Regions from separate parts of the Pseudomonas sp. E45-MNA-CIBAN-0222 genome, predicted to be linked through region 3. Evidence: predicted binding sites of a transcription regulator. Region 3 holds the regulator's gene; each other region holds the start of a gene.
What was found. Region 3 encodes LexA, which represses DNA repair genes until DNA is damaged. Its sites were predicted from a motif close to CTGTNTNNNNANACAG; they were not measured.
Positions count from the first base shown of each region.

Region 1: the regulator LexA is predicted to act here: its motif matches at 4,933-4,948, upstream of imuA (translesion DNA synthesis-associated protein ImuA).
Region 2: the regulator LexA is predicted to act here: its motif matches at 1,945-1,960, upstream of recN (DNA repair protein RecN).

Region 1 covers NZ_JBEOPU010000001.1:302,332-312,948, reverse strand. Annotated here, with positions in the region: gene AAEZ08_RS01380 (error-prone DNA polymerase) at 1-2,811, opposite strand, end outside; gene AAEZ08_RS01375 (Y-family DNA polymerase) at 2,808-4,220, opposite strand; gene imuA (translesion DNA synthesis-associated protein ImuA) at 4,225-4,842, opposite strand; gene AAEZ08_RS01365 (nitric oxide reductase activation protein NorD) at 4,999-7,020, opposite strand; gene AAEZ08_RS01360 (CbbQ/NirQ/NorQ/GpvN family protein) at 7,024-7,839, opposite strand; gene AAEZ08_RS01355 (cbb3-type cytochrome c oxidase subunit I) at 7,836-9,203, opposite strand; gene AAEZ08_RS01350 (c-type cytochrome) at 9,263-10,105, opposite strand; gene AAEZ08_RS01345 (hypothetical protein) at 10,115-10,240, opposite strand; gene nirK (copper-containing nitrite reductase) at 10,284-10,617, opposite strand, start outside.
Region 2 covers NZ_JBEOPU010000014.1:49,940-60,556, forward strand. Annotated here, with positions in the region: gene fur (ferric iron uptake transcriptional regulator) at 1-191, shown strand, start outside; gene recN (DNA repair protein RecN) at 249-1,922, opposite strand; gene grpE (nucleotide exchange factor GrpE) at 2,137-2,706, shown strand; gene dnaK (molecular chaperone DnaK) at 2,806-4,719, shown strand; gene dnaJ (molecular chaperone DnaJ) at 4,842-5,972, shown strand; gene dapB (4-hydroxy-tetrahydrodipicolinate reductase) at 6,049-6,855, shown strand; gene carA (glutamine-hydrolyzing carbamoyl-phosphate synthase small subunit) at 7,072-8,220, shown strand; gene carB (carbamoyl-phosphate synthase large subunit) at 8,257-10,617, shown strand, end outside.
Region 3 covers NZ_JBEOPU010000018.1:33,639-44,255, reverse strand. Annotated here, with positions in the region: gene fadA (acetyl-CoA C-acyltransferase FadA) at 1-1,016, shown strand, start outside; gene AAEZ08_RS20650 (DUF1653 domain-containing protein) at 1,151-1,384, shown strand; gene topA (type I DNA topoisomerase) at 1,674-4,277, shown strand; gene AAEZ08_RS20640 (DUF6586 family protein) at 4,414-4,932, shown strand; gene AAEZ08_RS20635 (DMT family transporter) at 4,949-5,788, opposite strand; gene AAEZ08_RS20630 (hypothetical protein) at 6,004-6,240, shown strand; gene sulA (SOS-induced cell division inhibitor SulA) at 6,315-6,791, opposite strand; gene lexA (transcriptional repressor LexA) at 6,803-7,411, opposite strand; gene AAEZ08_RS20615 (TetR/AcrR family transcriptional regulator) at 7,619-8,326, shown strand; gene AAEZ08_RS20610 (L,D-transpeptidase) at 8,366-8,890, shown strand; gene nagZ (beta-N-acetylhexosaminidase) at 8,906-9,904, shown strand; gene AAEZ08_RS20600 (S-methyl-5'-thioinosine phosphorylase) at 9,928-10,617, shown strand, end outside.

The sequences.
Region 1 (10,617 bases), on a different contig from region 3:
CAGCCGTATCTGACGCCCGCTCGCCACGCCGATCAGGTCCTTGGACGCCAGGCAGCGCCTGGCCCGTAACGCCGTACGCAGCAGTTTCAAAGGATGCGGACCGAGAGTGGTTCCAAGCAGCTCATAATCGCTCTGCATATCTTCAGCCACGCTGGGCAGCGGCAGCGTCACTGCAGAATCCTGTGCCACCAGCCCGGCGAACAGTGGCATCTGCTCCTCGACACCAGCAATGGCCCAACGGGCTCTGTGGCGGTGCCCAACAAGGCCTCGTAGCGCGCCGGCATCGGCAAGCAGCTCCCGCGAACGCTGATCCAGCGCTGCGCGCCGACAAACATCTTCTATATCGACAAACGCCGCCTGCCGCCGGGTTAGTACCAGGCGTTGCGCGACCTCTTCGTTAAAACCACGCACCAGGCACAAGCCCAGCCGGATGGCTGCGTCGCCCTGCCCGCTACTTTCCAATGAGCACTCCCAGTCGCTGAAACGAATATCGACCGGGCGGATTTCAATGCCATGGCGCCGCGCATCCTGAAGGATCTGATCGGGGCTATAGAAACCCATCGGCCAGCTGTTGATCAGGGCGCAGGCAAAAGCCGCAGGTTCATGACATTTCAGCCAGCTGCTGGCGTAGGTCAGCAGGGCGAAGCTGGCAGCGTGGGATTCGGGAAAACCATAACTGCCGAAGCCTTTGATCTGTTCGAACAGGCGTGCGGCGAATTCAGCCTGGTAACCATTGGCGAGCATGCGCTCGGTCAGCCGCTGCCGGTGCGGCTCGAGCCCTCCATGACGCTTCCATGCCGCCATGGAGCGACGCAACTGATCGGCTTCGCCGGGTGTGTAATCGGCCGCGACGATGGCCAGCTCCATGACCTGTTCCTGAAACAGCGGAACACCCAGCGTTCGTTCGAGCACGGTACGAAGTTTTTCGGACGCATAGGTTTCCGGCTCCTCACCGTTACGCCGACGCAAATAGGGATGCACCATATCGCCCTGAATCGGTCCTGGCCGCACGATGGCCACCTGAATGACCAGGTCATAAAAGGTCTGCGGCCGCAGCCTGGGCAGCATGGCCATCTGCGCACGGGACTCGATCTGGAACACGCCGACGGTATCGGCGCGCGAGATCATGGCGTAGGTCGCCGGGTCCTCCTGTGGCAGGCTCGCCAGCGTCCAGCGCTGGCCTCGATATCGCTCGATCAGATCGAAGCAGCGGCGCAACGCGCTGAGCATGCCCAGCGCCAGAACGTCGACCTTGAGCAGCCCCATCAGGTCCAGATCATCCTTGTCCCACTGAATGATGGTGCGTTCAGCCATCGCGGCATTTTCTATCGGTACCAGCGTCTGCAGCGGCCGCTCGGAAATGACGAAACCGCCGGGATGCTGCGACAGATGACGGGGAAATCCCACCAGCTGGCTGGTCAGCACCAGCACCCGACGCAGTAACGGATTGTCCGGGTCGAAGCCCGCCTCGAGAAGGCGCTCAGGCGCTGGCGGCGCGCTGCTGTAGTGACCGCAGCAATCAGCCAGCGCACTGACCTGATCTGGCGGCAGACCCAGCGCCTTGGCCACATCACGCACCGCCCCGGCGCCGCGATAGCTGCTAACCACGGCGGTCAATGCCGCCCGCTCGCGGCCATAACGGCGAAAGATGTACTGAATGACTTCCTCGCGTCGCTCATGCTCGAAGTCGACATCTATATCCGGCGGCTCGTTACGCTCCTTCGATAGAAAACGGGCGAACAGCATGTGCTGCTGTGACGGATCCAGCTCGGTGATGCCAAGTGCATAACAGACGGTGGAATTGGCGGCAGAACCGCGTCCCTGACAGAGAATGCTGCGTTCGCGAGCAAAGCGGACGATGTCATGCACGGTCAGGAAATAGCTTTCGTAACCCAGCTCGGCGATCAACTGGAGTTCGCTTTCGATCCGCTCACGGGCGACCGCAGGAGTGCCTTCGGGCCAGCGCGAAAGCGCCCCCTGTTCCGTCAGATGGCGCAGCCATTGGGTAGCTGTCTGACCAGGCGGTACCAGTTCGTGGGGGTACTCATAGCGCAGCTCGCCAAGATCGAACCGGCAGCGCTCGGCAATCCTCAGCGTTTCATCGAGCAGCGCGGCTGGGTATAGCTCGGTCAGTTGATCCCGCGAGCGAAGGTGACGCTCACCATTGGGAAAAAGTCGCTGCCCGGTCTCGGCAACGCTGCAGTGATGACGAATGGCTGTCAGACAATCCTGCAGCGCACGCCGTCCGCGGGCATGCATATGGACATCGCCGGCAGCCACCAAGGCGATGCCGAAGGATTCAGCCAAAGCCCGACAATGTGCGAGACGCCGTGCGTCATCACTACCGTAGTGCAATTCGACCGCCAGCCAGAGGCGATCACCAAAGCGCTTACTGAGCCAACGACCATGGGCTTCGTTGTCATCGAGCTTGGGCAGCCAGAGTGCTAGAAGCCCCTGCGCCGACTGGTCGATATCCTCGCGCAGCAAGCGGTACTGCCCTTTCTGCGCACGCCGGCGTGCCAGAGTGATGATGCGGCAAAGATTCTGGTAGCCCTGAATGCTCTCCACCAACAGCACCAGCTTGGGGCCATCCTCGACCTTCATCTCGCTGCCGACGATCAAGGGCACACCTGACTCCTTGGCGGCCTGCCACGCACGCACGATCCCTGCCAGGGAGCATTCATCCGTAATGGCCAGCGCCTTGTAGCCATGCTGGCGAGCACGTTCGAACAACTCAAGTGCGCTTGACGCACCGCGCTGAAAGCTGAAGTTAGACAGGCAATGCAGCTCCGCGTAATCGGGCAGATTCATGCGAACCAACCCTGCAGCATCAGAGGGCCCGCCTCCCCGAACGCTCGATAGGCCCAGCCCTGCTGTCCAGAGCGGGTTTCGATCAGGAAGTAGTCACGTCGGATATCGTCCGCGTCCCACCAGCCGGACTCGATTCGCTCTGGACCGCCCAGAATCCGCACCTCATTCTCTTTCAGCTGCTTCGCCTGTGGGAGCAACCATCCGGGGCGCTGAGCAACGGATGCATGACTGCCCGAGCCATTCTCGGTAGCCAGCCGCCAGGCATGTTCTGGACGATGATCGTCCCGCGCATGCAACGCTAGAACCGCCTCCTCACCGAGGCGAGCCCGCAAACGCTCCCGCAGCTGCTGCCAGACCAGGCTACGTTGTGGGCGATCATCGAACAGCTCGCGGCGCTCAGGCACGAACACCGGTAAATCCTCAGCCACCAGTCGTAGCGCCTGCGTCGCACTCGGTAGCTGCAGGCGCTCCAGCCGCGCGCGTGCCAGCTCGAAAAGCCGCTCACTCTCGCGCTCCGGGCTCAGCAAACCCACATCGAGCCGGCTGTCCGCGGCTGAACGGTGCTCCATGTGCAACACGAAGCGCTCTACACCACAATCGCGACCGTGGAGAAAGGCAGCCAGATCCGCGCACAAGCGCCGCAGCGGAAACAACAGCGCCTGATTTGACTCGACATCGAAATTGAACTCCAGACGCTGCTCGAAACGCTCAGGCGGGAGGAAATAATCCAGCGCTATAGGTTGTTGCCCCAGCAGGCGGTCAAGTTGCAACAGCACTTCTGCAGTAAACCGTTTAGCCAGCCCCGCACGAGGCAGCGCTAACAACTGGCGCAGCGTGCGTATCCCCATGCGTTGACAGCTCCGGGCAGCGTCGCGCGGTAGACCGAGGCGCTCCAGCGAAAGCGGCATGAGCGTCTCGAGCAGGCTCTGTTCATCTACCACCAGGCCATCGTGAACATTTGCCAACACCCGTGCCGCAACGGGATTTGGTGCCACCACGATGCGGTGACGAAAGCCGAGATCGGTAAGCTCCTGACGCAATCTGGCCTCGAACCGCGGCCAGGGACCGAAGAGTGCAAGGCTGGACTCCACCTCCAGCAGCAAGGCGCGTGGATAGAACAGACTGACATGCGAGCTGAAGCGATAGGCCCAGGCCGCCAGCAAGCGCTCCGAACGCTCTATTTCGCGAGAGTCGTACTCAACCCGGATGAAGTCTCGCACCAGAGCCTGTGCCGCAGTCAGCGTCATGCCCGGACGTAGCCCACGCTGGCGTGCCGGCACGTTGACTGCTTGCAATAGCCTTCGTTGCGCGCCGCCGGTGATCATGGCCAGCGGTGCATCACCAATTTCTTGCGCGCGCAGCACCCCGTCGAGCGCCAGTTGCGGCAGAACAATGCAAGCCCAGCGCATCGCGTCAGGCCCCTTCGGCCAGAGCAAACGAGGTCTGAGGCACGACACCACCCCTGCATTTGAGTAGCCGCAGCCATCCAGGCGGCGTATCCAGCACAAGACGCAATGCCGCCGGCGACGGATTGACTGCTTCACTGACATCACGAAGAGCAAAACCCAAACTGTCTCCGCTTTCGGCCGCCACCTGCAGGCGGCGCATGCCGCGGTCGTCCGCACGCTGTGGCCAGCACAAGACGGCCGCACAGCATCCGGAACGCAGACATTGCTCCGCCGCCCACAACACTTCCTTGCCGGTCGCCTGGATGATCACCATATGCTGCAAGTCGACACCGGCTGCCAGCCATGCTGCCGGGTAAGGAATGAAAGGCGGCGCCACCAGCACGACGCGCTGGCCGGCAGCAGTAAGGCGGGCAATGGTTGGCCACAGCAAACGTAGCTCCCCTGCCCCGGCTGCGGGCATCAGGATCTCGGTCAGTGCAGCTTGCGGCCAGCCGCCCGAAGGCAGACGCCTGTCCAGTTGAGCATGGCCTGTCGGCTGCGCCCCGGCGGCGGGCGCAACTGGCTGGCCGCGCCATATGCGACGCTGATCGAGCAGGACCTCAAGCGCTGCGACCGTTCCCATCAGGCGAACCTCGATACCAGCGTTCGCCTAGGGAATGCCTTAAGAACGAAAGAAATGAATGCACTGCACACGGAGTTCACCTCATGAATACTGTCTATTTATACAGTATTCAAGTGGGCGATACCATGTCACTCATCGAGCGGTTCCAAAGAGCCGCTAGCCTTGCACCAGCCGCTTCATCCAGTCGAGCAGTACCGTGGGAAGCAGGTCCGGACGCGGCAACAGCGCATAGCGGGTCGCGCCGAATATCCGCGGCAGGTAGGCGCTGGCCTGCCGGTCGATGGTCAGACAGAACGGCGATATGCCTTGCAGCGCAGCTTCCAGAACCGCCTGGCGAGTGTCCTCGACTCCGTATCGGCCTTCGTAGTCATCGTTGTCGCTGGGCTTGCCATCGGACAACACCAGCAGCAGCCGACGGGCCGCCGGTTGGCGCATGAGGCTGGCACTCGCATGACGGATAGCCGCACCGCAGCGGGTGTAATGCTCCGGCTCCAGGGAGGCGATGCGTAGCGCCACCTCCTGGCCATAAGCCTCCTCGAAGGTCTTGATATCGCGGACCACCACCGCTTCCCTGCCCTGCCCTGAAAATGCCTGGATCGCGTAGGGCGCACCCAGGCTTTGCAGCGCGATGCTCACCAGCAACAGGGCTTCGCGCTCGACATCTATCACGCGTCGCCCCTGGGAAATCCAGCTGTCCGTCGACCCGCTGACATCGATGAGCAGCAGGATGGCCAGGTTCCGCTCCGCGCAACGTTGCGTGCGGTACAGACGGTCGGTCAGCCCGCTACCCGCCCGCAGATTCGCTAGCGCATCGACATAGGCATCCAGATCCAGCTCGTCTCCATCGACCTGACCGCGCAACCAGGCCCGATGGGTGCGCAGCAATTCGAAACGGCGACGAATCCCCTCCAGCAATCCTCGATGGGACTCGAGCGTTTCCGCTACCCAGGCTGGATTACCCGGCGGAGCTGCGCGTACCTGAACGAGGGCGTTCTGCTCGCGGTAATGCTGCGTGCGGTAGTCCCATTCCGGATAGGCAATCCCTCGTTGCGCAGCCGAAATGTCGGGCGCAAGCACGGTAGCCGAAGCGTCAGGAGGATCATCAGCCAGCAGCACCTCTTTGGGTCGCCCAGGCGAAGCCACCAGGCGCGCCTGAGGAAGATCGCCGAGCATTTCACCGAACAGCTCGGCATCCGCATCGTCCCGATCGATGGGCCGCTGCAAGCCCATCGGGTCTTCCGCATGGGGATGGGGCTCGTCCAACTGGATCATCAGTGGTCCGCTTTCCTCCGATTCATCCTCATCGGGGCGCGCCTGACGAATATCGGGTCGCCGTTCGAGCCGCACGCTCTGCGGCGCCGGCTGAGTGGGGTCGAGTGAAGCCTGGGCAGCGACCGTATGCTGCTGATGGCGCATCGCAGGAGCCAGCAACGTTCCGGTCCACCAGTCCGCGAACAGCGGCTCCTGGCCGATGCGTCCTCCAGAAGCAGGTTCCAACGCCCATTCGGCCACCAATCGAGTCGCCCACTCGCATGAGGTTTCTGGCGTAGGCGATTGCGGAAAACCATCCGCTTCGCCCACCAACAGCGCTCGCACGCGAGCCTCCAAAGGCCGCCGTGCCGAACCGAATGCACTCAGCGGTGGACGACGCGCGAGTGCGCAGGCCCGCAATGCCTGCGCCGAGTCGGCAAGCCCTGGCATTTCCTCTAACAACTCGCGCTCGGCCGCATGGGCTTCCAGCAGGTGGTACAGCGCACCAGCCAGTGGCGGCAGACTGCGCCATTGGGGCAGTGCACAGCCCCGGCGAATACGCATGGCCTGCTGCAAGGCCATCACTTTGTAGAGAGTCGATGCAAGTGTGCGATCAGGGATATCCAGCGTGCGCGGCAACCAGATACTCGCACCATCGGTTGCCGGCACTGCCGCGAGTCGCTGCGGCCTGGGACTTCGGCCGAACCAGTCTGCCAGCAAGGTCGGTCGTGCCGGCGGCTGGGCGATACGCAGCCGATAGCTGTTGCCGAATACTGCCGCCAGTAGCAACTCCAGGCGCTCAGCCACTTCGCTAAGGGGCAGACTTGCCGGTGCGTCCGGCGCTGGGCTGTAGCGGCGCCAAAGGCGTTGGGCGAAGACCGTCGCATGCCGCGCAGCGTCGGTAAGAACTTCTTCGGCTTCGGCCATGGTCTAGATGAATGTTCCGTCGACCAGATCGCGCATCGCCCCGACCAGCGCTTCGTCGTCCGAAAGGGGCGAGACGATTGCCGCCAGGCAAGCTTCCCGAACTGCTATGCCATCGGCGCAAAGTGCGCCTGCGGCGATCAGCAGGCGGGTGCTGGGCACCTCGGCCAAGCCACGGTCACGCAGCGCTCGCAGCCTGCGCGCCAGCGTGACCAGGGCGCGCGCGGTCGGTGCATCGACACCACTTTCGCGCTGGACGATCCTCGCCTCCTCCTCTTCGCCCGGGAAATCCAGATCCATAGCCACGAAACGCTGACGCGTGCTTGGCTTGAGGTCCTTGAGCATGCGCTGGTAGCCCGGGTTGTAGGAGATCACCAACTGAAAGCCTGGTGATGCCATCAGCAACTCACCGGTCTTGTCGATCGGTAACAGGCGCCGGTGATCGGTCAAGGCGTGCAGGACGACCACGGTGTCCTGCCGCGCCTCGACAACTTCATCTAGATAGCAGATGGCCCCCTCACGTACAGCTCGGGTCAGAGGGCCGTCCTGCCAGACAGTGCCGTCATGGCGAATGAGGAAGCGCCCGATCAGATCGCTGGCAGACAGATCATCGTGGCAGGCCACCGTGATCAGCGGCCGCCCCAGCTTCCAGGCCATATGCTCGACGAAGCGGGTCTTACCGCAGCCGGTCGGCCCTTTGAGCATGACCGCCAGACCGCGCGCATGGCAGCGCTCGAACATCGCGACCTCATTACCGCTCGCTACGTAGAACGGCGCCTCCTCACTTGCCTGCGCCAATGGCGGATATTCGGGCACCGTCACGTCGGGCGCACCTCCGTCTCTGCCAGCACAGGCTCCGTATCGTTCAGGACGAAGCGTGGCGTGTAGCGGAAGAAGTCGTAGATGAACAGCGCAACGCCCACCGTGAACAGCGAGGCGGTGGCGATGAGCATCACGAAATGGATCTGGATCTTGAGCTGCGCATCCAGATAGCCCATGCCCATGATCCGCTCCAGATAGACCTGTGCAATGCCGGCCGTGGCGAACGACAGCGTCATACCGAACATGCCGGTGATCTGCAGCCAGAACGCCCAGTAGCCCAGCGCAGTGCCCTGCTCCCGGCGCCCGGCAGTCAGCGATGGCAAGGCATAAGTGATCATCGCCATGACAATCATCGCGTAGGCCCCATAGAACGCCGCATGGCCGTGCATGGCAGTGATCAAGGTGCCGTGGGTCCATTTGTTGACGCTCGGCCAGGTGTGCGCCAGGCCCAGCAGCCCGGCGCCGAACAGGGAGAACAGCGCGCTACCGATCGTCCAGTGCAGCGCCAGTGTATTCGGGTGCGCCAGCCCCGAGCGCCGCATGGCGCCGTAGGCATAGGCGGCCATGCCGACGAGTGCGAGCGGCTCCAGCGCGCTGAAGAACCCGCCGATCGGCAGCCAGTAGGTCGGTACGCCGACCCAGTAATAGTGGTGTGCCGTGCCGAGGATGCCGGCAATAAACACCAGGCCGACAATCACATACAGCCACTTCTCCATGACTTCCCGATCCGCACCGGACAAGCGGATCAGCAGGTAGGCCAGGAAGCCGCCCATGATCATCATCCATACGCCTTCAACCCAGAGGTGAATCGTCCACCAGCGATAGAAGATTGAAACCGTGTAATTCTCGTAGTGCAGCAATGCCGGCAGATACAAAAGCGCAGCACTGACGAAGCCGATCATCAGCACCGCCTCGGTCGTGGTGAAGCGCCCCGATTTTCGGATCGTCATGCCGATGTTATAGAGGAAGATCAGCATGCAGATGACGATGACGATCTTGTGCGGCAGCGGCTGTTCGAGCAGCTTGTTGCCGGTGCCATAGCGGAACAGGTAGCCGATGATTGCCGTAACACCCATCAGCGTCCAAAGCACCAACTGCACATAGGCCAGCTTGGTGCTGTGCAGCTCAGCGCGGGACTCCTCAGGAATCATCCAGTAGGTCGCGCCCATGAAGCCGGTCAGCACCCATACGATCAGCAGGTTGGTGTGGATCACCTTGGTCACGTCGAACGGCAGGATGTACAGCAGCGGGTCCGGCCCGATGTATTTGGTCGCCGACAGCAGGCCGAACACCAGCTGCAGGCCGAACAGCACCATCGCGACGGCGAAGTACCAGTAGGCGACCGATTGGGACTGATAGCGCATCGTAGTTTCCCCTTAAAGCGAACGTGGGTCGGGCCGAATTAGGCTTGGCCGTACGCGTGTCACTTGAGTGTTTCGAGATAGGCCGTCAGCTGATCGATCTGCTCGTCCGTCAGGCTCTTGTCATAACCCGTTGGCATGAATGACGTGCCGTCGGCTGAGTACATAGCGCCGGGAATGATGTGCGCACTAGGGTCCACGATGGACTCGCGAATATAGCCGCGAGCATCGCTGGCCTGGCCCTGGTAGTCGGGAGATGCCACGATCTCCGCCGCACGGGTGGCAAGCCCTGCCAGCGTCGGTCCTGCCATGTTGGCCCCGGGCGCGATGGAATGGCAGGCATTGCAGGCGGGTACCGCCGCTCGGAAAACCTGCTCACCCAGTGCTCGCTCGTCATCGTCGGCATCCACCGGGCGCGCGCCCGCCGGCAGGTCGTCACGCTGCCCACCACCAGTGTCGGCACCCGGAACGAAGCTACCGGTGACCAGGATCGGTCGAGGTGGCCAGCCCTGGTTATCTACTTTGCTCACCCAGTCGAGAAAAGCGATCAGATCGCTGATTTCATCTTCGGCCAGATCCTGCTTGGGCATCAGGCGACGATGGATCTTCTCGTCATAGAACTTCGATGGATCGCGCATATAAGCCTTGAGATAAGGCTCACCGCGGTGCTGGGTGATCTTGGTCAGATCAGGCGCGTAGTAGGCCCCCTCACCGAACAGCGTGTGGCAGTTGATGCAGTTGTACTTATGCCAGACATCCATCCCGTGTTTGACCTCCGCGGTGATGTTCTCGGCATTGGTCAGTTTTGGAAACTGCCGGTGACTGTCCACTGTCAGCCCGATGAACACGAGCGTGGCCACACCGGTTGCGGCAATCGCGAAGAGCCTCGCTTGGCGGTTGTTCATGGCGTGCCCTCAGACATTGATGCCTGTCCAGTGAATGAGCGTCATCGTGAACGCGTAGAGCATTGCGCCAAACATCAGCGCGAGTACGACAACACTCAGAATCTTCAATGGGCCATATAACTTTCGAGCCTGCATGCCTTCTCCTTTGCAGCATCAGCTGCAGTATGGGAAACCGCTCTCAGTGCCCGGAATGCGGGTCAATCGGTTCGGGGCTGGAAAAGATCGAAGCGTCCGCATCGCCCTTCACCGTCAACACACCCATCAGGCCTTTCTCTGCGCGCGACAAGGCGTGGTCCACCAGGATGTACTTGCCTGGGTAGTCCGCGACGAACTCGACCATGGTGGCGCCGCCGGCCGGCACGAGGGTCGTCTGCACATCCGTCAGTGGCGGGCTGGTGAGCGACCCCTGATCGAAGACCTTGTCGAAGATTTCACCAATCACATGGAAGCTGGAAATCAGGTTCGGGCCGCCGACACCAAAGAAGATGCGTACTCTGTCACCGGTGTTGACT
Region 2 (10,617 bases), on a different contig from region 3:
TCGATGGTGGTCATGCCGTCTTCGAGCTGGCCGATGGCGGGCACCACGACCACATGGTCTGCGTCGATAGTGGCGATGTCATCGAGTTTTTCGATCCCGAGATCGAAAAACTGCAGAAAGAGATCGTCAAACGCCACGGCTACGAGCTGGTGGATCACAATCTGGTGCTCTACGTGCGCAAGAAAGACTGATCTGAAGTACATGAAAAAGGCGGCCACGGCCGCCTTTTTCATGTCTTTTTTAGGCCGTCAGGCTTGAGCGGAGGTGACCATCTGCCGAGCGTGCGCCAGCGACTGTTCGGTCAGGTCGACGCCGCCGAGCATGCGCGCAATTTCCTCGATACGGCCGGCCTGATCGAGTTCGGTGACCGCCGTACGCGTTTCGTCGGCGCCGCGGGCTTTGTGTACGAACAGGTGGTGATGGCCTTGTGCGGCCACCTGTGGCAGGTGAGTTACGGTCAGTACCTGGCCGCGCTCGCCCAGGCGGCGCAGCAATTGCCCGACGACCTCTGCAGTGGGGCCGCCAATGCCGACATCGACTTCATCGAAGACCAGTGTCGGCACGCGGGATGTCTGCGCGGTGATGACCTGAATAGCCAAACTGATGCGCGACAGCTCCCCGCCCGAAGCGACCTTGGCCAGCGGACGCAGCGGTTGGCCCGGGTTGGCGCTGACCAGAAACTCCACTAGCTCCAAGCCGTACGGCATCAGTTCTCCTTCTACGGCTGGCTTGAGCTGCACGCTGAATCGGCCGCCTGGCATGCCCAAGCGTTGAAGTTCCACCTCTACTGCGCGTGCCAGCCGATCCGCTGCTGCCTGGCGGTTGAGGCTGAGTTCGCCGGCTTTCTCTTCGTAGTGTCGTGCGTACGCTGCTAGCTCTTCACCAAGTCGCTCGACCGCTTCGTCGTTGGCATTGAGTCCTTCGAGTTCTTCCAGCAGTTGCTGGTGCAGGCCCGGCAGTGCCGCTGGCTGCACCCGATGCTTGCGGGCCAGCGTGTAGATGGTGTCCAAGCGCTCCTCCAGCGTTTGCTGGCGCTCGGGATCGGCGTCGAAATGATCGACGAAGCGGTTGAGTTCGCCGATGGCTTCTTCCACCTGAATCTGCGCGCTTGCCAGCAAGTTGACCGCTTCGCTAAGGGCTTGGGGTTGGTCCTGGAAGGCGGTCAGGCGCTGTAGGCTGCCGGTTAGCGCTGAAAGCACATTGCCGGCATCGCTCTCGCTGCACAACTCCATGACCTGACGGCAGGCGCCGAGCAGTTGTTCGGCGTTGGCCAGGTTCTTGTGTTCGTGCTCCAGTTGCTCCAGTTCGTTCTCGCCCAGGGAGAGGTTTTCCAGCTCTTCCAGTTGGTAGCTGAGCAGCTGGTGGCGTGCGCGTTGTTCGTCGCCACTATTGCTCAGTCGCTCCAGTGTTTGGCGGGTCTGCCTCCAGCGTTGCGCGGCTAACTGCACTTGTCGCGCAAGTTCTTGACTGCCGCTGTACTCATCGAGCAGGCGACGATGGGTGTCGGTCTTCAGCAGGGACTGATGCTCGTGCTGGCTATGAATATCGATCAGCAGCTCACCGAGTGCTTTGAGGTCGCCCTGGGGGCACGGTGTGCCGTTGATGTAGCCGCGAGAGCGGCCCTCTGCGGTGATTACACGGCGCAGGATGCAGGCCCCGTCATTTTCCATATCGCGCTCGGCGAGCCACGCCCGCGCATCGGGAATGTCGTCCAGATCGAAGCTGGCGAGGATGTCGGCCTTGTCGGCGCCAATGCGCACAACGCTACTGTCGGTACGATCGCCCAGGGTCAGGCCGAGGGCGTCAAGCATGATGGACTTGCCGGCGCCTGTTTCCCCGCTGATAACGCTCATGCCGCGTTTGAGCTCGAGGTCAAGGTGCTCGACGATGGCGTAGTTGTGTACCGACAGATGAACCAGCATGTGAGGCTCCTGAGTTGCTTGCCTGGGTATTTATACAGTGGTTTCTGTGGCAACTACAAGCGTTGCGGGATGAGCGTGAGCGGTCGCTTGGTACTACGGTTCGTCATTTCCTGCGTTGCCCGTCAGCCATAGCCCTTGAAGCCAGTTTTCGCGCCCCCATATAGCGGCACAAGCGCGGGTTTGCTGCCCGCTGATCGTATAGAGAGGAGGACCCATGGCTGACGAGCAGAACCTGGATAACCAGAACCCGGAAACGCCTGAGCATTCGGATGCGGACGCAGCCGAGGATCTGGCGGCCCGCGTGCAGTCGCTGGAAGAGCAGTTGGCCGCAGCGCAGGACCAGTCCCTGCGTGTGGCGGCGGAGCTGCAGAACATTCGTCGGCGTGCCGAGCAGGATGTGGAAAAGGCGCACAAGTTCGCACTGGAGAAGTTTGCTGGCGATCTTCTGGCCGTCGCCGACAGTCTGGAGCGTGGCCTCGAGCTATCGAGTCCGGACGATGAGGCGGTCAAGCCGATGCGCGAGGGCGTCCAGCTGACCCTCAAGCTGCTGCAGGACACACTGGCCCGTCACCAGCTCGAGCAGCTCGATCCGCATGGCGAGCCGTTCAACCCTGAGCATCACCAGGCCATGGCCATGGAAGAAAGCACCCATGTCGAGCCGGGCAGCGTGCTCAAGGTGTTTCAGAAGGGCTATCTGCTCAACGGTCGCCTGCTGCGTCCGGCAATGGTCGTTGTCAGCAAAGCACCGGCCGATGCGCCGCCTTCGATTGATGAGAAGGCTTGAAATTCGGTTGCCGACCCCCATCTGGTAGCCAAGCGTTTTTGTGTTACCCGCAGCCGGTAAAACAGGCGCGGACCAATCGAAATTTGGAGAGCGAATTAAATGGGCAAGATCATTGGTATCGACCTGGGAACCACCAACTCCTGCGTCTCGATTTTGGAAAACGGTAAAGCCAAGGTTATTGAAAATGCCGAGGGCGGCCGTACTACGCCGTCGATCGTCGCATATGCGAACGATGGCGAAATTCTGGTCGGTCAGTCGGCCAAGCGTCAGGCGGTGACCAATCCACACAACACTCTGTACGCAGTCAAGCGTCTGATCGGTCGTCGCTTCGACGAAGAAGTCGTGCAGAAAGACATCCAGATGGTCCCTTACAAGATCGTCAAGGCAGACAACAGCGACGCCTGGGTCGAGGTGAATGGCCAGAAAATGGCGCCGCCGCAGATCTCTGCTGAAATCCTGAAGAAGATGAAAAAGACCGCCGAGGACTATCTCGGTGAGCCAGTGACCGAAGCGGTGATCACCGTGCCGGCCTACTTCAACGACAGCCAGCGCCAGGCCACCAAGGATGCCGGCCGCATCGCTGGTCTGGACGTCAAGCGCATCATCAACGAACCGACCGCGGCCGCGCTGGCCTACGGCATGGACAAGGCCAAGGGCGACCACACCGTGATCGTCTATGACCTGGGTGGCGGTACCTTCGACGTGTCAGTGATCGAGATCGCTGAAGTCGATGGTGAGCACCAGTTCGAGGTGCTGGCTACCAACGGCGACACCTTCCTCGGTGGTGAGGACTTCGACATTCGCCTGATCGACTACCTCGTCGACGAGTTCAAGAAAGAAAGCGGCATGAACCTCAAGGGTGACCCGCTGGCGATGCAGCGCCTGAAGGAAGCGGCTGAGAAGGCGAAGATCGAGCTGTCCTCCAGTCAGCAGACCGACGTCAACCTGCCGTACATCACTGCCGATGCGTCCGGTCCTAAGCACCTGAACGTGAAAATCTCCCGCGCGAAGCTGGAAGCGCTGGTCGAAGACCTGGTGCAGCGCACCATCGAGCCTTGCCGCATCGCGCTGAAGGATGCCGGTGTCGACGTATCGAAGATCGACGACGTGATCCTGGTCGGTGGCCAGACCCGTATGCCGCTGGTGCAGCAGAAGGTCGCCGAGTTCTTCGGCAAGGAAGCGCGCAAGGACGTCAACCCGGACGAAGCCGTAGCCATGGGCGCCGCCATTCAGGGCGCTGTTCTGGCAGGTGACGTCAAGGACGTGCTGCTGCTTGACGTTTCCCCGCTGACCCTGGGTATCGAGACTCTCGGCGGCGTGATGACTCCGCTGATCGAGAAGAACACCACCATTCCGACCAAGAAGTCTCAGGTGTTCTCTACTGCTGACGACAACCAGAGCGCCGTGACCATTCACGTGCTGCAGGGCGAGCGCAAGCAGGCTACGCAGAACAAGTCGCTGGGGCGCTTCGACCTGGCCGAGATTCCACCGGCGCCGCGTGGCATGCCGCAGATCGAGGTCACTTTCGACATCGACGCAAACGGCATTCTGCATGTGTCCGCCAAAGACAAGGCTACCGGTAAGCAGCAGTCCATCGTGATCAAGGCCAACTCGGGTCTGTCCGAGGAGGAAATTGAGCAGATGGTGCGCGACGCCGAGGCCAATGCCGAGGAAGACCGCAAGTTCGAGGAACTCGCGACTGCGCGCAATCAGGGTGACCAACTGGTGCATGCCACTCGCAAGATGCTGGTCGAGGCTGGCGACAAGGCCAGTGACGATGACAAGGCGGCAATCGAGAAGGCGCTTGGCGAGCTGGAAGTTGCCATCAAGGGCGATGACAAGGCCGAGATCGAAGCCAAGATTGCTGCGGTTTCCCAAGCATCCACGCCTGTTGCGCAGAAGATGTACGCCGAACAGCCTCAGGGTGGTGAAGGTCAGCCGGCAGACGAGCAGGCCAAGCCGGGCGACGACGTGGTCGACGCCGAGTTCGAAGAGGTCAAGGACAACAAGTAAGCCCTGGCTTGCTTCCGTTCCAGCCCGTTCCGGTGTTGTCCGGACGGGCCCGACCGCTGCGCGGGGGCTTGCTCCCGCGTCGGCGTGTCTGGAAGGCATGAAATTGAGGGTTCAGGATAGTTATGGCCAAACGCGATTTTTATGAGGTGCTGGGCGTCGAGCGCGGCGTTAGCGAGGCGGAGCTGAAAAAAGCTTACCGGCGCCTTGCGATGAAGCATCACCCGGACCGCAATCCGGGGGACAAGGCGGCTGAGGACGCCTTCAAGGAGGCCAATGAGGCCTACGAAGTACTCTCCGATCCGAGCAAACGGGCTGCCTACGATCAGTACGGCCACGCCGGTGTCGATCCGCAGATGGGTGCTGGCGCGGCCGGTGCCGGTTATGGTGGTGCGAACTTCTCCGATATCTTCGGCGACGTGTTCAGCGATTTCTTCAGTGGCGGCCGCGGCGGCGGTCGTGGCGGCGCGCAGCGTGGCAGCGATCTGCGCTACACGCTCGAACTCGACTTGGAAGAGGCGGTGCGCGGCACCACCGTGACTATCCGCGTGCCGACGCTGGTTGAGTGCAAGACCTGCGATGGCTCCGGTGCGAAGAAGGGCACCAGCCCGGTGACCTGTACCACCTGTGGCGGTATCGGCCAGGTGCGCATGCAGCAGGGTTTCTTCTCGGTACAGCAGACCTGCCCGCGCTGCCACGGCAGCGGCAAGATGATTTCCGATCCGTGCGGCAGCTGCCATGGGCAGGGGCGCGTGGAGGAGCAGAAGACACTCTCGGTCAAGGTGCCGCCGGGTGTCGATACCGGTGATCGCATTCGTCTGTCTGGCGAAGGCGAGGCGGGCACTCAGGGTGGCCCGGCCGGCGATCTGTATGTGGTGGTCAATGTGCGCGAGCACGCGATCTTCCAGCGCGATGGCAAACATTTGTATTGCGAAGTGCCGATCAGCTTTGCCGATGCCGCGTTGGGTGGCGAGCTGGAAGTGCCGACGCTGGATGGCCGCGTCAAACTGAAGATTCCTGAAGGTACCCAGACCGGCAAGCAGTTCCGCTTGCGTGGCAAGGGGGTCGCGCCGGTGCGCGGTGGTGCGGCGGGCGATCTGCTGTGTCGGGTCGCGGTGGAGACGCCGGTCAACCTGAGCAAGCGTCAGCGTGAGATGCTCGAGGAGTTTCGCGGCACCCTGCAGGGTGACACCTCCCACTCACCCAAGGCCAGTGGCTGGTTCGAAGGTGTGAAGCGCTTTTTCGGTGATGTATGACACTGGCCTGCGGGTAATAGGCGACCGGCTTTCAGCCTCGCCTGTCACCTGCGGCCTGCAGCCTGGAGCTGATTGAATGCGACGTATTGCAGTGACCGGCGCCGCCGGGCGTATGGGCAAGACCTTGATCGAAGCAGTGCAGCAGACCGGCGGTGCCGCTGGCCTGACCGCTGCTATCGATCGCCCGGACAGCACCTTGGTGGGTGCCGATGCCGGTGAACTGGCCGCCATTGGTCGTCTCGGTGTGCCGCTAACCGGTGAGCTCGCCAGGGCGGTCGACGAATTCGACGTGCTGATCGACTTCACCCACCCGTCGGTGACCCTGAAGAATCTCGAGGTTTGCCGTCGGGCAGGCAGGGCGATGGTGATCGGCACTACCGGTTTTTCGCCGGAAGAGAAGGAGCGGCTGGCTATCGCGGCCAAGGATATTCCGATCGTCTTTGCCGCCAACTTCAGTGTTGGGGTCAATCTGTGCCTCAAGCTACTGGATACGGCAGCGCGGGTGCTGGGCGACGAAGTAGATATCGAGATCATCGAGGCGCATCACCGGCACAAAGTGGACGCACCCTCGGGTACCGCGCTGCGCATGGGCGAAGTGGTCGCCGAGGCGTTGGGGCGTGACTTGGAAAAAGTGGCCGTGTATGGGCGTGAAGGGCAGACTGGTGCACGTCAGCGCGACACCATTGGCTTCGCCACCGTACGCGCTGGCGATGTGGTCGGCGACCACACCGTGCTGTTCGCGGCGGACGGTGAGCGCGTGGAAATTACGCATAAAGCTTCCAGTCGCATGACCTTCGCCAAGGGGGCGGTGCGTGCTGCGCTATGGCTGCAAGATAAGCCGGCCGGCCTCTACGATATGCAGGATGTGCTTGGTCTGAAATGAGTTTTTCTGTCAGGCAGGGAGGGTGTGCCCGCTTCGGGTGCGCTTGTCGGGCATTTTGGCTGGACCCGAAATAGGGTTTTCTGTAAGCTTCTCGCTTTAGTGTGTCCACTAAAAGTTGCGCAGAAATGAATCAAATAAAAAGCGGGATGACCTTCACACGTCATCCCGCTTTTTTACAATCTGCGTCTGCTCCAGCCTTGATCTACGGGAGGTCTCTTGACTAAGCCAGCCCTTACGCCAGCCATTCTGGCTCTTGCCGATGGCAGCATCTTTCGCGGCGAATCCATCGGCGCCGATGGGCAAACCATTGGTGAGGTGGTGTTCAACACCGCCATGACCGGCTATCAGGAAATCCTCACCGATCCTTCCTACGCCAAGCAGATCGTAACCCTGACCTATCCTCATGTCGGCAACACGGGTACCACGCCGGAGGATGCCGAGTCCTGGAAAGTCTGGGCTGCGGGTCTGGTTATTCGCGACCTGCCGCTGATTTCCAGCAACTGGCGCGACAAGCAACCCCTGCCTGACTACCTCAAGGCCAATGGCACCGTTGCCATCGCCGGCATCGATACTCGTCGCCTGACCCGTATCCTGCGTGAGAAGGGTGCGCAGAACGGCTGCATCCTGGCTGGTAGCGACGCGACAGAAGAGAAAGCGCTGGAGCTGGCGCGCAGCTTCCCCGGCCTCAAGGGCATGGATCTGGCGAAGGAAGTCAGCGTCAAGGAGCGTTACGAGTGGCGCTCCAGTGTCTGGTGCCTGAAGGATGACGGCCATGCCGAGATTCCCGCCAGCGAGCTGCCCTACCATGTCGTCGCCTTCGACTACGGCGTGAAGTACAACATCCTGCGCATGCTGGTCGCCCGCGGTTGCCGCGTCACCGTGCTTCCGGCACAGACGCCTGCCAGCGAAGCCCTGGCGCTGAACCCGGACGGTATCTTCCTGGCCAACGGTCCGGGTGACCCCGAGCCTTGCGACTACGCGATCAAGGCGATCCAGCAAGTGCTCGAAACCGACATTCCGGTGTTCGGCATCTGCCTTGGTCACCAGTTGCTGGCGCTCGCCTCCGGCGCCACGACCGTGAAGATGCCCAACGGCCACCACGGTGCGAACCACCCGGTTCAGGATCTGAAGACCGGTGTGGTGATGATCACCAGTCAGAACCACGGCTTTGCCGTGGACGAAGCTAGTCTGCCGGCCAATGTGCGTGCGACACACAAGTCGCTGTTCGATGGCACCCTGCAGGGCATCGAGCGCACCGACAAGGTTGCTTTCAGCTTCCAGGGTCATCCCGAAGCTAGTCCTGGCCCGCACGATGTCGCGCCGCTGTTCGACCGTTTCATCGAAGCCATGGCCAAGCGCCGCTAAGCCAGTCGACTGACTAAAGGATTCGAGAGTAAGAAAATGCCAAAACGTACAGATATCAAAAGCATCCTCATCCTCGGCGCTGGCCCCATCGTCATCGGCCAGGCCTGCGAGTTCGATTACTCCGGTGCTCAGGCGTGCAAGGCTCTGAAAGAGGAAGGCTTCCGTGTCATCCTGGTGAACTCCAACCCGGCCACCATCATGACCGACCCGTCGATGGCCGACGCCACCTATATCGAGCCGATCAAGTGGGCCACCGTGGCCAAGATCATCGAGAAGGAGCGGCCCGATGCACTGCTGCCGACCATGGGTGGCCAGACCGCGCTGAACTGTGCGCTGGACCTGGAAAAGCACGGCGTTCTGGAAAAATTCGGCGTAGAAATGATCGGTGCGAACGCCGATACCATCGACAAGGCTGAAGACCGCTCGCGCTTCGATAAGGCGATGAAGAACATTGGCCTTGCCTGCCCGGTTTCCGGCATTGCCCACAATATGGATGAAGCCTACGGTGTGCTCGAGAAGGTCGGCTTCCCCTGCATCATTCGCCCGTCGTTCACCATGGGCGGCACCGGTGGCGGCATTGCTTACAATCGTGAAGAGTTCGAAGAGATCTGCGCTCGCGGCCTCGATCTGTCGCCGACCAGCGAACTGCTGATCGACGAGTCTCTGATCGGCTGGAAGGAATACGAGATGGAGGTGGTCCGCGACAAGAAGGACAACTGCATCATCGTCTGCGCCATCGAAAACTTCGACCCGATGGGCGTGCACACCGGCGACTCGATCACCGTTGCCCCGGCGCAAACCCTGACCGACAAGGAATACCAGATCCTGCGTAACGCATCGCTCGCGGTGCTGCGTGAGATCGGCGTGGAAACCGGCGGCTCCAACGTGCAGTTCGGCATCTGCCCGAACACCGGCCGTATGGTCGTGATCGAGATGAACCCACGCGTATCGCGTTCCTCGGCGCTGGCTTCCAAGGCTACCGGCTTCCCGATCGCTAAGATCGCCGCCAAGCTGGCGGTGGGTTACACCCTCGACGAGCTGAGCAATGACATCACTGGCGGCCGCACCCCGGCATCGTTCGAGCCGGCCATCGATTACGTAGTGACCAAGATCCCGCGTTTCGCCTTTGAGAAATTCCCGAAGGCCGACGCCCGCCTGACTACGCAGATGAAATCGGTCGGTGAGGTCATGGCCATCGGCCGTACCTTCCAGGAATCCCTGCAGAAAGCCCTGCGCGGTCTGGAAGTGGGTGTGGCTGGTTTCGATGAGAAACTCGATCTGGCCGATCCTGAAGCCGAGAGCACCCTGCGCCGCGAACTGACCGTGCCCAGCGCTGACCGTATCTGGTATATCGCCGATGCCTTCCGTGCGGGTAAAACCGTGGCTGATGTCTTCGCGCTGACCAATATCGATGAGTGGTTCCTGGTTCAGATCGAAGACCTGATCAAGGACGAAGAGCGCATCAAGACCCTGGCGCTGTCCAGTATTGATCGCGACTCGATGTACACACTCAAGCGCAAAGGCTTCTCCGACATTCGCCTGGCCAAGCTGCTGGGTGTGACCGAGAAGAACCTGCGCAGCCACCGTCACAAACTCAAGGTGCTGCCGGTGTACAAGCGCGTCGACACCTGCGCTGCCGAGTTCGCTACTGACACCGCCTACATGTACTCGACCTACGAGGAAGAGTGCGAAGCCAATCCGTCGAGCCGCGACAAGGTCATGATTCTCGGTGGCGGCCCGAACCGTATTGGCCAGGGCATCGAGTTCGACTACTGCTGCGTACATGCGGCGCTGGCGCTGCGTGAAGACGGCTACGAGACCATCATGGTCAACTGCAACCCGGAAACCGTCTCCACCGACTACGATACCTCCGACCGCCTGTACTTCGAGCCGGTGACCCTGGAAGACGTACTGGAAATCGTCCGCGTCGAGCAGCCCAAGGGTGTGATCGTGCAGTACGGCGGCCAGACCCCGCTGAAGATCTGCCGCGCCCTGGAGGAAGCTGGCGTGCCTATCATCGGTACCAGCCCGGACGCCATCGATCGCGCCGAAGACCGTGAGCGCTTCCAGCAGATGGTTCAGCGCCTTGGTCTGCGCCAGCCGGCCAACGCCACCGCGCGTAGTGAAGAAGAAGCCCTGGCTCACTCCAAGACCATCGGTTACCCGCTGGTGGTGCGTCCGTCCTATGTACTGGGCGGTCGTGCAATGGAAATTGTCTACCAGGAAGACGAGCTAAAGCGTTACATGCGCGAAGCGGTAAAAGTCTCCAACGACAGCCCGGTGCTGCTCGACCACTTCCTCAATTGCGCCATCGAAGTGGACGTGGATGCGGTGTGCGACGGCGAAACCGTAGTGATCGGCGCGATCATGCAGCACATCGAACAGGCCGGCGTGCAC
Region 3 (10,617 bases):
TCGAGGACGTGATCTGGGGCTGCGTGAACCAGACCCTCGAGCAGGGGTGGAACATCGCCCGCATGGCTTCGCTGATGACGCGTATCCCGCACACCAGCGCCGGCCAGACCGTGAGTCGCCTCTGCGGTTCGTCCATGAGCGCCCTGCACACTGCCGTGCAGGCCATCCAGACCAACAACGGTGACGTGTTCGTCATCGGTGGTGTGGAGCACATGGGCCACGTCAGCATGATGCACGGCGTGGACCCGAACCCGCAGCTGTCGCTGTACGCCGCCAAAGCGTCCGGCATGATGGGCCTGACCGCTGAAATGCTCGGCAAGATGCACGGCATCACCCGTGAGCAGCAGGACGCCTTCGGTGAGCGTTCGCACCGCCTGGCGCACAAGGCCACGCTGGAAGGCAACTTCAAGGATGAGATCATCCCGATGGAAGGCTACGACGAGGACGGTTTCCTCAAGGTCTTCGATTACGACGAAACCATCCGTCCGGACACCACCCTGGAAAGCCTGGCTGCGCTGAAGCCTGCGTTCAACCCGAAGGGCGGTACCGTGACTGCAGGTACTTCCTCGCAGATCACCGACGGTGCGTCCTGCATGATCGTCATGTCCGCCCAGCGCGCCAAGGATCTCGGCATCCAGCCGTTGGCCGTGGTTCGCGCCATGGCACTGGCTGGCGTTGACCCGGCAATCATGGGTTACGGCCCGGTGCCGTCCACCCAGAAGGTGCTCAAGCGCGCCGGTCTGACCATGGACGACATCAGCCACGTCGAGCTGAACGAAGCCTTCGCTGCACAGGCTCTGCCGGTGCTCAAGGACCTCAAGCTGCTCGACAAGATGGAAGAGAAGGTCAACCTGCATGGCGGCGCCATCGCCCTGGGTCACCCGTTCGGCTGCTCCGGTGCGCGTATCTCCGGCACCCTGCTGAACGTGATGAAGCAGAACAACGGTACGATCGGTATCGCCACCATGTGTATCGGTCTAGGCCAGGGGATCAGTACGGTCTTCGAACGCGTCTAACAGACAGATGCAAATGACTGCGCTAGGCTGACAGCCAATCTCGCTACTGAGCGGGAATATGATTGTCAGCCGGTGCATGGAAGCCGGGGCCTGGTGCCCCGGTTTTTCTTTTTTGTATTTGTGTGGAGGTAGGCATGCAGTTGCAGCCGGGGCGTTATCGCCATTACAAGGGGCCGGAGTATCGCGTGTTCGCCGTTGCGCGGCACTCCGAGACCGAGGAGTTTGTGGTGTTCTACCAGGCGCTGTATGGGGAACGCGGACTTTGGGTGCGCCCGTTGTCGATGTTCAGCGAGAGCGTCGAAGTCAACGGCGAAACGGTCCCGCGTTTTGCACTGATCGAAGCCGAAAAGAGTGTTTTTGAAGGCTGAGCTGGCATGCGGCCATCAGGCTCGCCCTTGACCTCACGTCCATCGCCACTATATATAGCGGTGCTTTTTAGGCAGAGCGAAAACCTCGACGTCTGGTTTATGGCATCGAACCGCTGCTCTGATTCGCACCAGACGGAGCCGAGCAGCACAAATTGTCCTGCCAGGTCGGCCCGTTCGCAAAACGCGCACTAACGTACGCCGATGCCTTGCCGATTAGCGCCGGTACGGGTATTCAAACTGTCGGAGGCGCCGCCTCTGTTCACCTCTAGATTCAGGAACTCTCCTCTCCATGGGTAAATCGCTGGTCATCGTGGAATCACCGGCCAAGGCCAAGACAATCAACAAGTATTTGGGTAACCAGTACGTGGTGAAGTCGAGTATCGGCCATATCCGCGACCTTCCCACCAGCGGTTCTGCCAACAAGGAGCCGGTCAAGCGCGGCAAGGCCGCGGCCGCCGAGGCGCCAGCGTTGTCGCCGAAGGAGAAGGCCAAGCGCCAGCTCGTCACGCGTATGGGCGTCGACCCGGAGCACGGCTGGAAGGCCAAGTACGAGATCCTGCCGGGCAAGGAGAAGGTCATCGAGGAACTGCGTCGTCTGGCCAAGGAAGCCGACACCATCTATCTCGCGACCGACTTGGATAGAGAGGGGGAGGCCATCGCCTGGCACCTGCGCGAATCGATTGGCGGCGATGACAGCCGCTACAAGCGCGTGGTGTTCAACGAGATCACCAAGAAGGCGATTCAGGAGGCGTTCTCCAAGCCTGGTGAGCTCGATCTGAACCGGGTCAACGCGCAGCAGGCGCGTCGTTTCCTTGATCGTGTGGTCGGCTACATGGTGTCGCCGCTGCTGTGGGCGAAGATCGCCCGCGGTCTGTCTGCCGGTCGCGTGCAGTCGGTGGCGGTGAAGCTGGTTGTCGAGCGCGAACGCGAGATCCGTGCTTTCGTTCCGGAAGAATACTGGGAAGTACACGCAGACCTGGCGAATGCTCAGCAGGCCAAGGTGCGCTTTGAGGTCGCGCGTGAAAACGGCGAAGCCTTCAAGCCGCTCAACGAAGCGCAAGCCACTGCTGCACTGGATAAGCTCAAGGGCGCGCACTACAGCGTCAGCAAACGCGAAGACAAACCGACCAGCAGCAAGCCCTCGGCCCCCTTCATCACTTCGACCCTGCAGCAGGCGGCGAGCAATCGCCTCGGCTTCGGCGTGAAGAAGACCATGATGATGGCTCAGCGCCTGTACGAAGCCGGTTACATCACCTACATGCGTACCGACTCGACCAACCTCTCCGCTGATGCGGTCGGCATGGTGCGCGGTTTCATCGAAAGCGAGTTCGGTGACAAGTACTTGCCGGAGAAGCCGAACGTCTATTCGAGCAAGGAGGGCGCCCAGGAGGCGCACGAGGCGATTCGCCCGTCCGACGTCAACATGCGGCCGACCCAGCTGTCAGGCATGGAGCGTGATGCCGAGCGCCTCTATGAGCTGATCTGGCGCCAGTTCGTTGCCTGCCAGATGCCACCGGCACAGTACCTGTCCACCAGCGTGACCGTCGCTGCCGGCAATTTCGAGTTGCGCGCCAAGGGCCGCATCCTGAAGTTCGACGGCTACACCAAGGTCATGCCGCAGCAGAGCAAGGCCGGTGAGGATGACGTCTTGCCAGAGATGAACAAGGGCGACGACATGAAGCTGCTCAAGCTCGACCCGAGCCAGCACTTCACCAAGCCGCCGGCGCGCTACTCCGAAGCCAGCCTGGTCAAGGAGATGGAGAAGCGCGGTATCGGCCGGCCGTCCACCTACGCCGCGATCATTTCGACGATCCAGGACCGCGGCTACGTCTCGCTGCACAACCGCCGTTTCTATTCGGAGAAGATGGGTGACATCGTCACTGAGCGTCTGTCCGAGAGCTTCAACAATCTGATGGATTACGGCTTCACTGCCGGCATGGAAGAGCATCTCGACGACGTAGCCCAGGGCGAGCGCGACTGGAAGCACGTGCTGGACGAGTTCTACGGTGACTTCCGCAAGAAGCTCGAGGTTGCCGAAGCCAGCGAGAACGGCATGCGTGCCAACCAGCCGACCCTGACCGATATCCCCTGCAAGGTCTGCGGTCGGCCGATGATGATCCGTACCGCTTCCACCGGCGTGTTCCTTGGCTGCTCCGGCTACAGCCTGCCGCCGAAGGAGCGCTGCAAGTCGACGGTCAACCTGATCCCAGGTGACGAGATTGCGGCCGATGACGAGGGCGAGTCCGAATCCCGCGTGCTGCTTGGCAAGCACCGCTGTCCGATCTGCAGCACCGCGATGGATGCCTATCTGCTCGACGAGACGCAGAAGCTGCATATCTGCGGCAACAACCCGGATTGCTCCGGCTACGAGATCGAGAAGGGCCAGTACCGCATCAAGGGCTATGAAGGTCCCAGCCTGGAATGCGACAAGTGCGGCAGCGAGATGCAGCTCAAGACCGGCCGTTTCGGCAAGTTTTTCGGTTGCACCAATGCCGAGTGCAAGAACACCCGCAAGCTTCTGAAGAACGGTGAGGCCGCGCCGCCGAAGATGGATGCGGTGAAGATGCCCGAGCTCAAGTGCGAAAAGGTCGATGACACCTACGTGCTGCGTGACGGCGCTTCCGGGCTGTTCCTGGCTGCCAGTCAGTTCCCGAAGAATCGCGAAACCCGCGCGCCCCTGGTGCGTGAGCTGATTCCGCACAAGGACGAGATCGATCCCAAGTACCACTTCCTGCTCGATGCGCCGCAGAAAGATCCGGAAGGCCGCTTTGCGGTCATCCGCTTCAGCCGCAAGACCAAGGAGCAGTACGTGCAGACCGAAGTGGACGGCAAGCCGACCGGCTGGAAGGCGTTCTACGACGGCGGCAAGTGGAAGGTCGAAGACAAGCGCTGATTTCGCTGCGGTCGACCACTCAGCGGGTCGGCCGGAAGGCGCGCGTTCTTCAGATCGGCTGACGCTTCGTCAGCCGATCTGGTGCGGCAACCTGTGAAGGTCCATTCTCTGTTCATCTTCTTTCGGAGGGCACGCCATGGCTCACGAGCTCTACACGCGCACCAATCAGAAGATCTTCTTCGCCGGCTTGTCACTGGAAAGCTGGCGCAAGGCCGAAGAGTCTGCGTCGATGAATTCTCAAGGCATGATTCAGGCTGAGCGCGAGGCTTGCCTGTTCCACCTCTACGGTGCCTTGCTTGGACTGTGCCATGAAATCGCTGGTTACTACCGATCGCCCGGTGCGGATGCGCCGATGGTCGAGGCGTTTCTAACCCGTAGCGTGCTCGAGGCTGCGCCGAGCCCGGAGCTCGCCGAATTGCTGGAGTTGTCGGAGCAGCCAAGCACCTGGCTCGGACAGTTGCTTGCTGCCTACAAGCAGCTTTTCCAGCCGCCACGCGCTCCTGCCAAGGCCAAGACCGATCCGCGGCAGCCGCTGATCGAGGCAGTCAGTGTCGAGGATGAAGTGCCGCCGCTGTCGCGTGTCGAGCTGGAAGCCTGGCGACAGAACCTCAAAGGCCTGGCGTTGCGTTTTCGTGAGTCGCTCACCGAGTGGTGACAGCGGTGCCGCGGTATCAGCTGCGGTGCCTGATGCTCAGGACCATGGCGATGCCGCCGAGAATCGCCGCGCCTGAGATAATCAGCGTTGCCGTTAGCGCTTCATTCAGCAGCACAGCCCCGGCAATGGCGGTGAGTAGCGGAACGCTGAGCTGCACGCTCGCCGCCTGTATTGCCACAAGACCGGGCAGCGCTGCGTACCAGATGGCATAGCCGACGCCAGATGTCAGCGCCCCGGAGAGCAGGGCGTACATGATTCCTGGCGCATCCCATTGCTGCTGGCCAAGCATCACCAGACAAAGCACTGCAGCGAATGGCACGGCCTTGATGAAATTGCCCGCAGTTGCTGCCAGAGGATTGCTCGCGCCCCGTCCGCGCAGCGAATAGATGCCCCAGGCAACACCGGACAGCAGCATGAGCAGTGCCCCATCCAATGCTGGTGCACGGCTTCCCGGCAGTAGCAGGATCAGCAACCCACTCAACGCCAGCAGCAAACCGCCAATCTGCCCGCCGCTGAAGCGCTCGCCGCGCAGCAAGCCCCACGCAAGCATGCTCAACTGCACTGCGCCGAATAGCAGCAGGGCGCCCGCTCCGGCATCCAGATTGATATAGGCATAGGAAAAACTGGCCGCGTAGACGAACAGCGCCAGGGCGCTCAACCAGTCGCCGCCTGCTGATTGTCTGGTCTTACCGATCTGTAACAGAAGCCAGAGCGTGAGTGCTCCGGCAAGGATCCGTAGACCGGTAAAACTGGCAGGGTCGATGGCGGTGTCCCGTAAGGCGATACGGCAAAGTATGGAATTGCCAGCGAAGGCCAGCATGGCCAGAGCGGTAAGCAGAAGTATGCGAGTGGTCATGCGCAAGTCCTTATTGCGAGGCACGGCGTGCACGCGCTTTTTTCAGCGCATGCTACGTGGCACTGCCTCATGTGCGTACCGTTTTCTGGAAGTGGATGGTTTGATTGCGCTCGCAGTGCATGCGTCGATGGGCTGCATCGGTTCTGCGACTCAGCAAAGGCTGCCCAGAGACTGGTCGGCTGTTACAATGGCGGCCTTTCACGCGGAGCTGATCCATGCCTACATCTTTTCTGGAAATCGTCGAGCTACCGGACGGGCGCATCGTGCTTCGTCGTGCCGAGGACGAAGAGGTGCTGGTCACGTTGGATTTCTCCAGCGATGCCAAGGCGTTCCTGCAGGGGCAACACGTCGAGATCGCCAAGGCGATGTTCAACGTCGGCGTTCAGATGGCTGGCCGTATGTCGGAAGGTGATTTCGAGCGTGACGATGACGAGCCGCGTGTTCTGCACTGAGCGTGCTGGAACTCGTACGCAGTACCGTCAGGACCCCATAAGCGATGTAACGGCACTTCCCTGTGCTCTGTCGCTCAGCATCCCAGGCGAATATTCAAGCTCTGCGCATCGCCCAGGCTCGCTGCAGCACGGAGCTTGCTGCGGGTCGCACCATTGAGCTGATCAAACCAACTGACCACGGTATGGCTGCAGCCTGAAGCCAGAGCCTTGCAGGCAAGCTCCAGCGCGCCTTCCGCGTCGCGTGGTTGCAGCAGGATGATCCGTTCGCGATTCAGGCCGCATTTACGCAGCCAATTCTGCGAGAGGAAAGCGGGCGGAGCGATAAGCGTCAGCCACCGACTGTCTGTCGCATCACCGAGTTCACGCAGGACTGGAGCGAGCAACAGGTGGCAGTGTTCGCTGCTGCCGCTCAGGCTCAACTCGCTCAGGTGTTCCTTTTCCTGCTCGGGCTTGGTGCGTGGTTTAAGACTGCCGAACGGCGCCAGGCTTTGCGCTATGACGCCGTCGAACAATGAAAGTTGGGGCCGGGAAGTGCTGGTCTGGTACTGCATGAACCTTCTCCTTAGCGGCGTATGACGCCGACACTCAAGCCTTCTATCACCAGTTCCTGCTGTTCGAGGTCCACCTCGATGGGCGCGAACTCGGGGTTCTCCGCCAACAGCCAAATCTTCTTGCCGTCACGCTTGAAGCGTTTCACCGTGACTTCGTCGCCAATGCGAGCGACTACGATCTGGCCGTTGCGCGCTTCGCGGGTGGTGTGCACAGCGAGCAGGTCGCCGTCGAAGATGCCGATATCCTTCATGCTCATGCCATGCACGCGTAGCAGATAATCGGCACGCGGATGGAAAAAGCCTGGGCTGATCTGGCAGGATTCCTCGACATGTTGCTGCGCCAGAATCGGCGCGCCAGCTGCAACGCGGCCGATGATCGGCAGGCCATTCTCGGATGCGGCGGGTTCGAAGTCTGGAATACGTATCCCGCGGGACGCGCCGGGCGTCATCTCGATAGCACCTTTGCGGGCAAGGGCCTTGAGATGCTCTTCGGCAGCGTTGGGCGACTTGAAGCCGAGTTCCTGAGCGATCTCTGCGCGAGTGGGCGGATACCCATTGTCTTCCAGGCAGCGCTTTATGAACGCGAGGATTTCCGTCTGGCGAGGCGTCAGCTTGATCATGTCGGTCTCTGTTCTTTTATACAGTGACTGGGATTATATACAGTGATCAGGCCTTGGCAACGAATGTTTCGAGCGCGCAGTTACTCCGCCCCGCTGGCGACATGACGCGTCTGCGACAATGACGCTAGTGCCACAAGGCGTTTCGTGGTTGACTTGCCGGTCGGTGAAACGTAAGTTTCAAACAGTTGTTTGTCTTTCGGAGGGGGCATGGCGCAGTCGGAAACAGTTGAGCGCATTCTTGATGCAGCGGAACAGCTGTTCGCAGAAAAAGGCTTCGCCGAAACCTCGCTTCGCTTGATTACCAGCAAAGCTGGGGTCAACCTGGCTGCGGTGAACTATCATTTCGGTTCGAAGAAGGCTCTGATCCAGGCCGTTTTCTCGCGATTTCTCGGTCCATTCTGCGCCAGCCTTGAGCGCGAATTGGATAGGCGTGAGGCGTTAACCGATAAAAAGGACACGCTCGAAGAGTTGCTGGAGATTCTTGTCGAGCAAGCCTTGGCGGTGAAACCGCGTAGCGGCGATGATCTCTCTATCTTCATGCGCCTTTTGGGCCTTTCTTTCAGCCAGAGTCAGGGCCATTTGCGACGTTATCTGGAAGACATGTACGGCAAAGTGTTCCGCCGCTACATGCTCAAGGTGCATGACGCAGCCCCGGCCATTCCACCTATCGAACTGTTCTGGCGCGTGCATTTCATGCTGGGGGCCGCGGCATTCAGTATGTCCGGTATCAAAGCGCTGCGCGCGATTTCCGAGAACGACTTCGGCGTCAGAACATCGATCGAACAGGTCATGCGCATGATGGTGCCGTTTCTCGCAGCGGGTATGCGCGCCGACAGTGGTATCGATGACACGACGCTGGCCGCGGCTTTACCGATCGGGCGGCGTAACGCGGTGGCCATTCCGGCAAAGGCTTGATCTACAAGCCTGCCGGCTGATCGGCTAAGCTAGCCGCCCATGGTATCTCTCGATCTTCTGCATATCTCTATTGCTGATCAGCAACTCTACGGTTTCGCTGGCGGGCGGCTATGTCTGCGTTTTCCTGTTTCCACCGGACGCAACGGCGTCGGTGAGCAGAATGGCTCTGGCTGCACGCCACGTGGCATGCATCAGGTGCGTGCGCGAATCGGTGACGGCCTGCCTGCGGCAGCGGTTTTGCGAGGGCGGCGCTGGACCGGCGAGGTTTGGTCTGCGGCCCTTCACGATAGCTTTCCTGGGCGAGATTGGATCCTGACTCGTATCCTCTGGCTCAGTGGGTGTGAGGCGGGAGTCAATCGAATGGGGGCGGTCGATACGTTCCGCCGTTACATCTACATTCACGGCACTCCTGATTGCGAGCCGATGGGCGTGCCTCTTTCTCACGGCTGCATTCGCATGCGCAACGCCGACCTGCTTCAACTCTTTCCATTGGTGCCGCCTCACTGTGCGGTGAGCATCGACGAGGCGTCCTGTCCGAACTGGGTCGCCGCCGAACTCGAATAAGGATCCCTTCTGCCTATGCACGGTTCACTGATGCTGGACATCGCCGGTACCTGGCTGACTGCCGAGGATCGGCACCTGCTACGCCAGCCCGAGGTGGGCGGGCTCATTCTGTTTGCGCGAAATATCGAGCATCGGCGCCAGGTCGATGAACTGTGCCGCTCGATCCGAGCTGTTCGGCCGGACTTGCTCTTGGCGGTGGATCAAGAAGGCGGCCGCGTGCAGCGGCTACGCCAGGGCTTCGTAAAGCTTCCGCCGATGCGTGAACTGGCACGTTGCACCGATGCCCCGCGGCTAGCCGAAGCCTGCGGTTGGGTGATGGCGACTGAGGTGCTGGCTGTAGGGCTGGATTTCAGTTTCGCGCCGGTTCTTGATCTCGACCATCAGCGCAGCGCAGTGGTGGGAACGCGAGCATTCGAGGGTGATCCGCAGAATGCTGTGGTGCTGATCGACGCTTTCATCCGTGGGATGCATGCTGCTGGCATGGCGGCCACTGGAAAGCACTTTCCCGGTCATGGTTGGGCCGAGGCGGACTCTCACGTTGCCATCCCCGTCGATGAGCGAAGCCTCGAAGAGCTGAGCGGCTGTGACTTGATTCCCTTCCGGGCACTTAGCGGCAGCCTGGACGCGATCATGCCTGCGCATGTGATCTATCCTCAGGTCGATGACCAGCCCGCGGGCTTTTCGCGACGCTGGCTGCAGGACATTCTGCGTAGCGAGCTCGGCTTCAAGGGCGTGATATTCAGTGATGATCTGTCGATGGCCGGTGCGCATGTCGCCGGGGATGCGGCTGACCGGATTCAAGCTGCCTTGGCTGCTGGTTGTGACATGGGGCTGGTGTGCAATGATCGGGCGGCAGCGGAGCTGGCGTTGGGTGCGCTACAACGCCTGGGCGCTACACCTCCCTCTGCGCTTTCTAGCATGCGCGCTCGTAGCGAATACGCGGTGGATTACAAGCAGAACCCTCGTTGGCTGGACGCCATGGGCGCGCTGAAGGCCGCCGATCTGATCGCCTGACTTTTCTCTTTCAAGGATTACCCATGACAGTCCATGCCATCATCGGCGGTACCGGCCTGACTCAGTTGAGCGGTTTCAAGATGCAGCGCGCGCAGCTCATCGATACGCCTTATGGGCGTCCGTCCTGCGAGATTCTGCGTGGCGAATACGGTGGGCGAGAGGTGCTGTTTCTGGCCAGGCACGGGCATCCGCATCGCATTCCGCCGCATCAGGTGAACTATCGCGCCAATCTGTGGGCATTGAAGCATGCCGGCGCCGAAGCGATCCTCGCGGTCAATGCAGTGGGCGGCATTCATTCGGCCATGGGCACAGGTCATTTCTGCGTACCCCATCAGATCGTCGATTACACCTATGGGCGCGAGCACACCTTCTTCGAAGGCGATATCGACCACGTAACCCATATCGACTTCAGCTATCCCTATGACGAAGCACTGCGCGAACGCTTGATCGGCGCGTTGGCCGCCGAGGGTTATGCATTCAGCAGCCACGGCGTGTATGGCTGTACGCAGGGGCCGCGTCTGGAAACCATTGCGGAGATTGCCCGCATGGAGCGCGATGGTTGCGATATCGTCGGCATGACTGGCATGCCAGAGGCCGCTCTGGCTCGCGAGCTCGATCTGCCTTACGCCTGCCTGGCCCTCGTGGTGAACCCGGCGGCGGGAAAAGCGGCCGGGGTAATCACCATGGCGGAGATCGAGGCTGCCCTTGCGGCT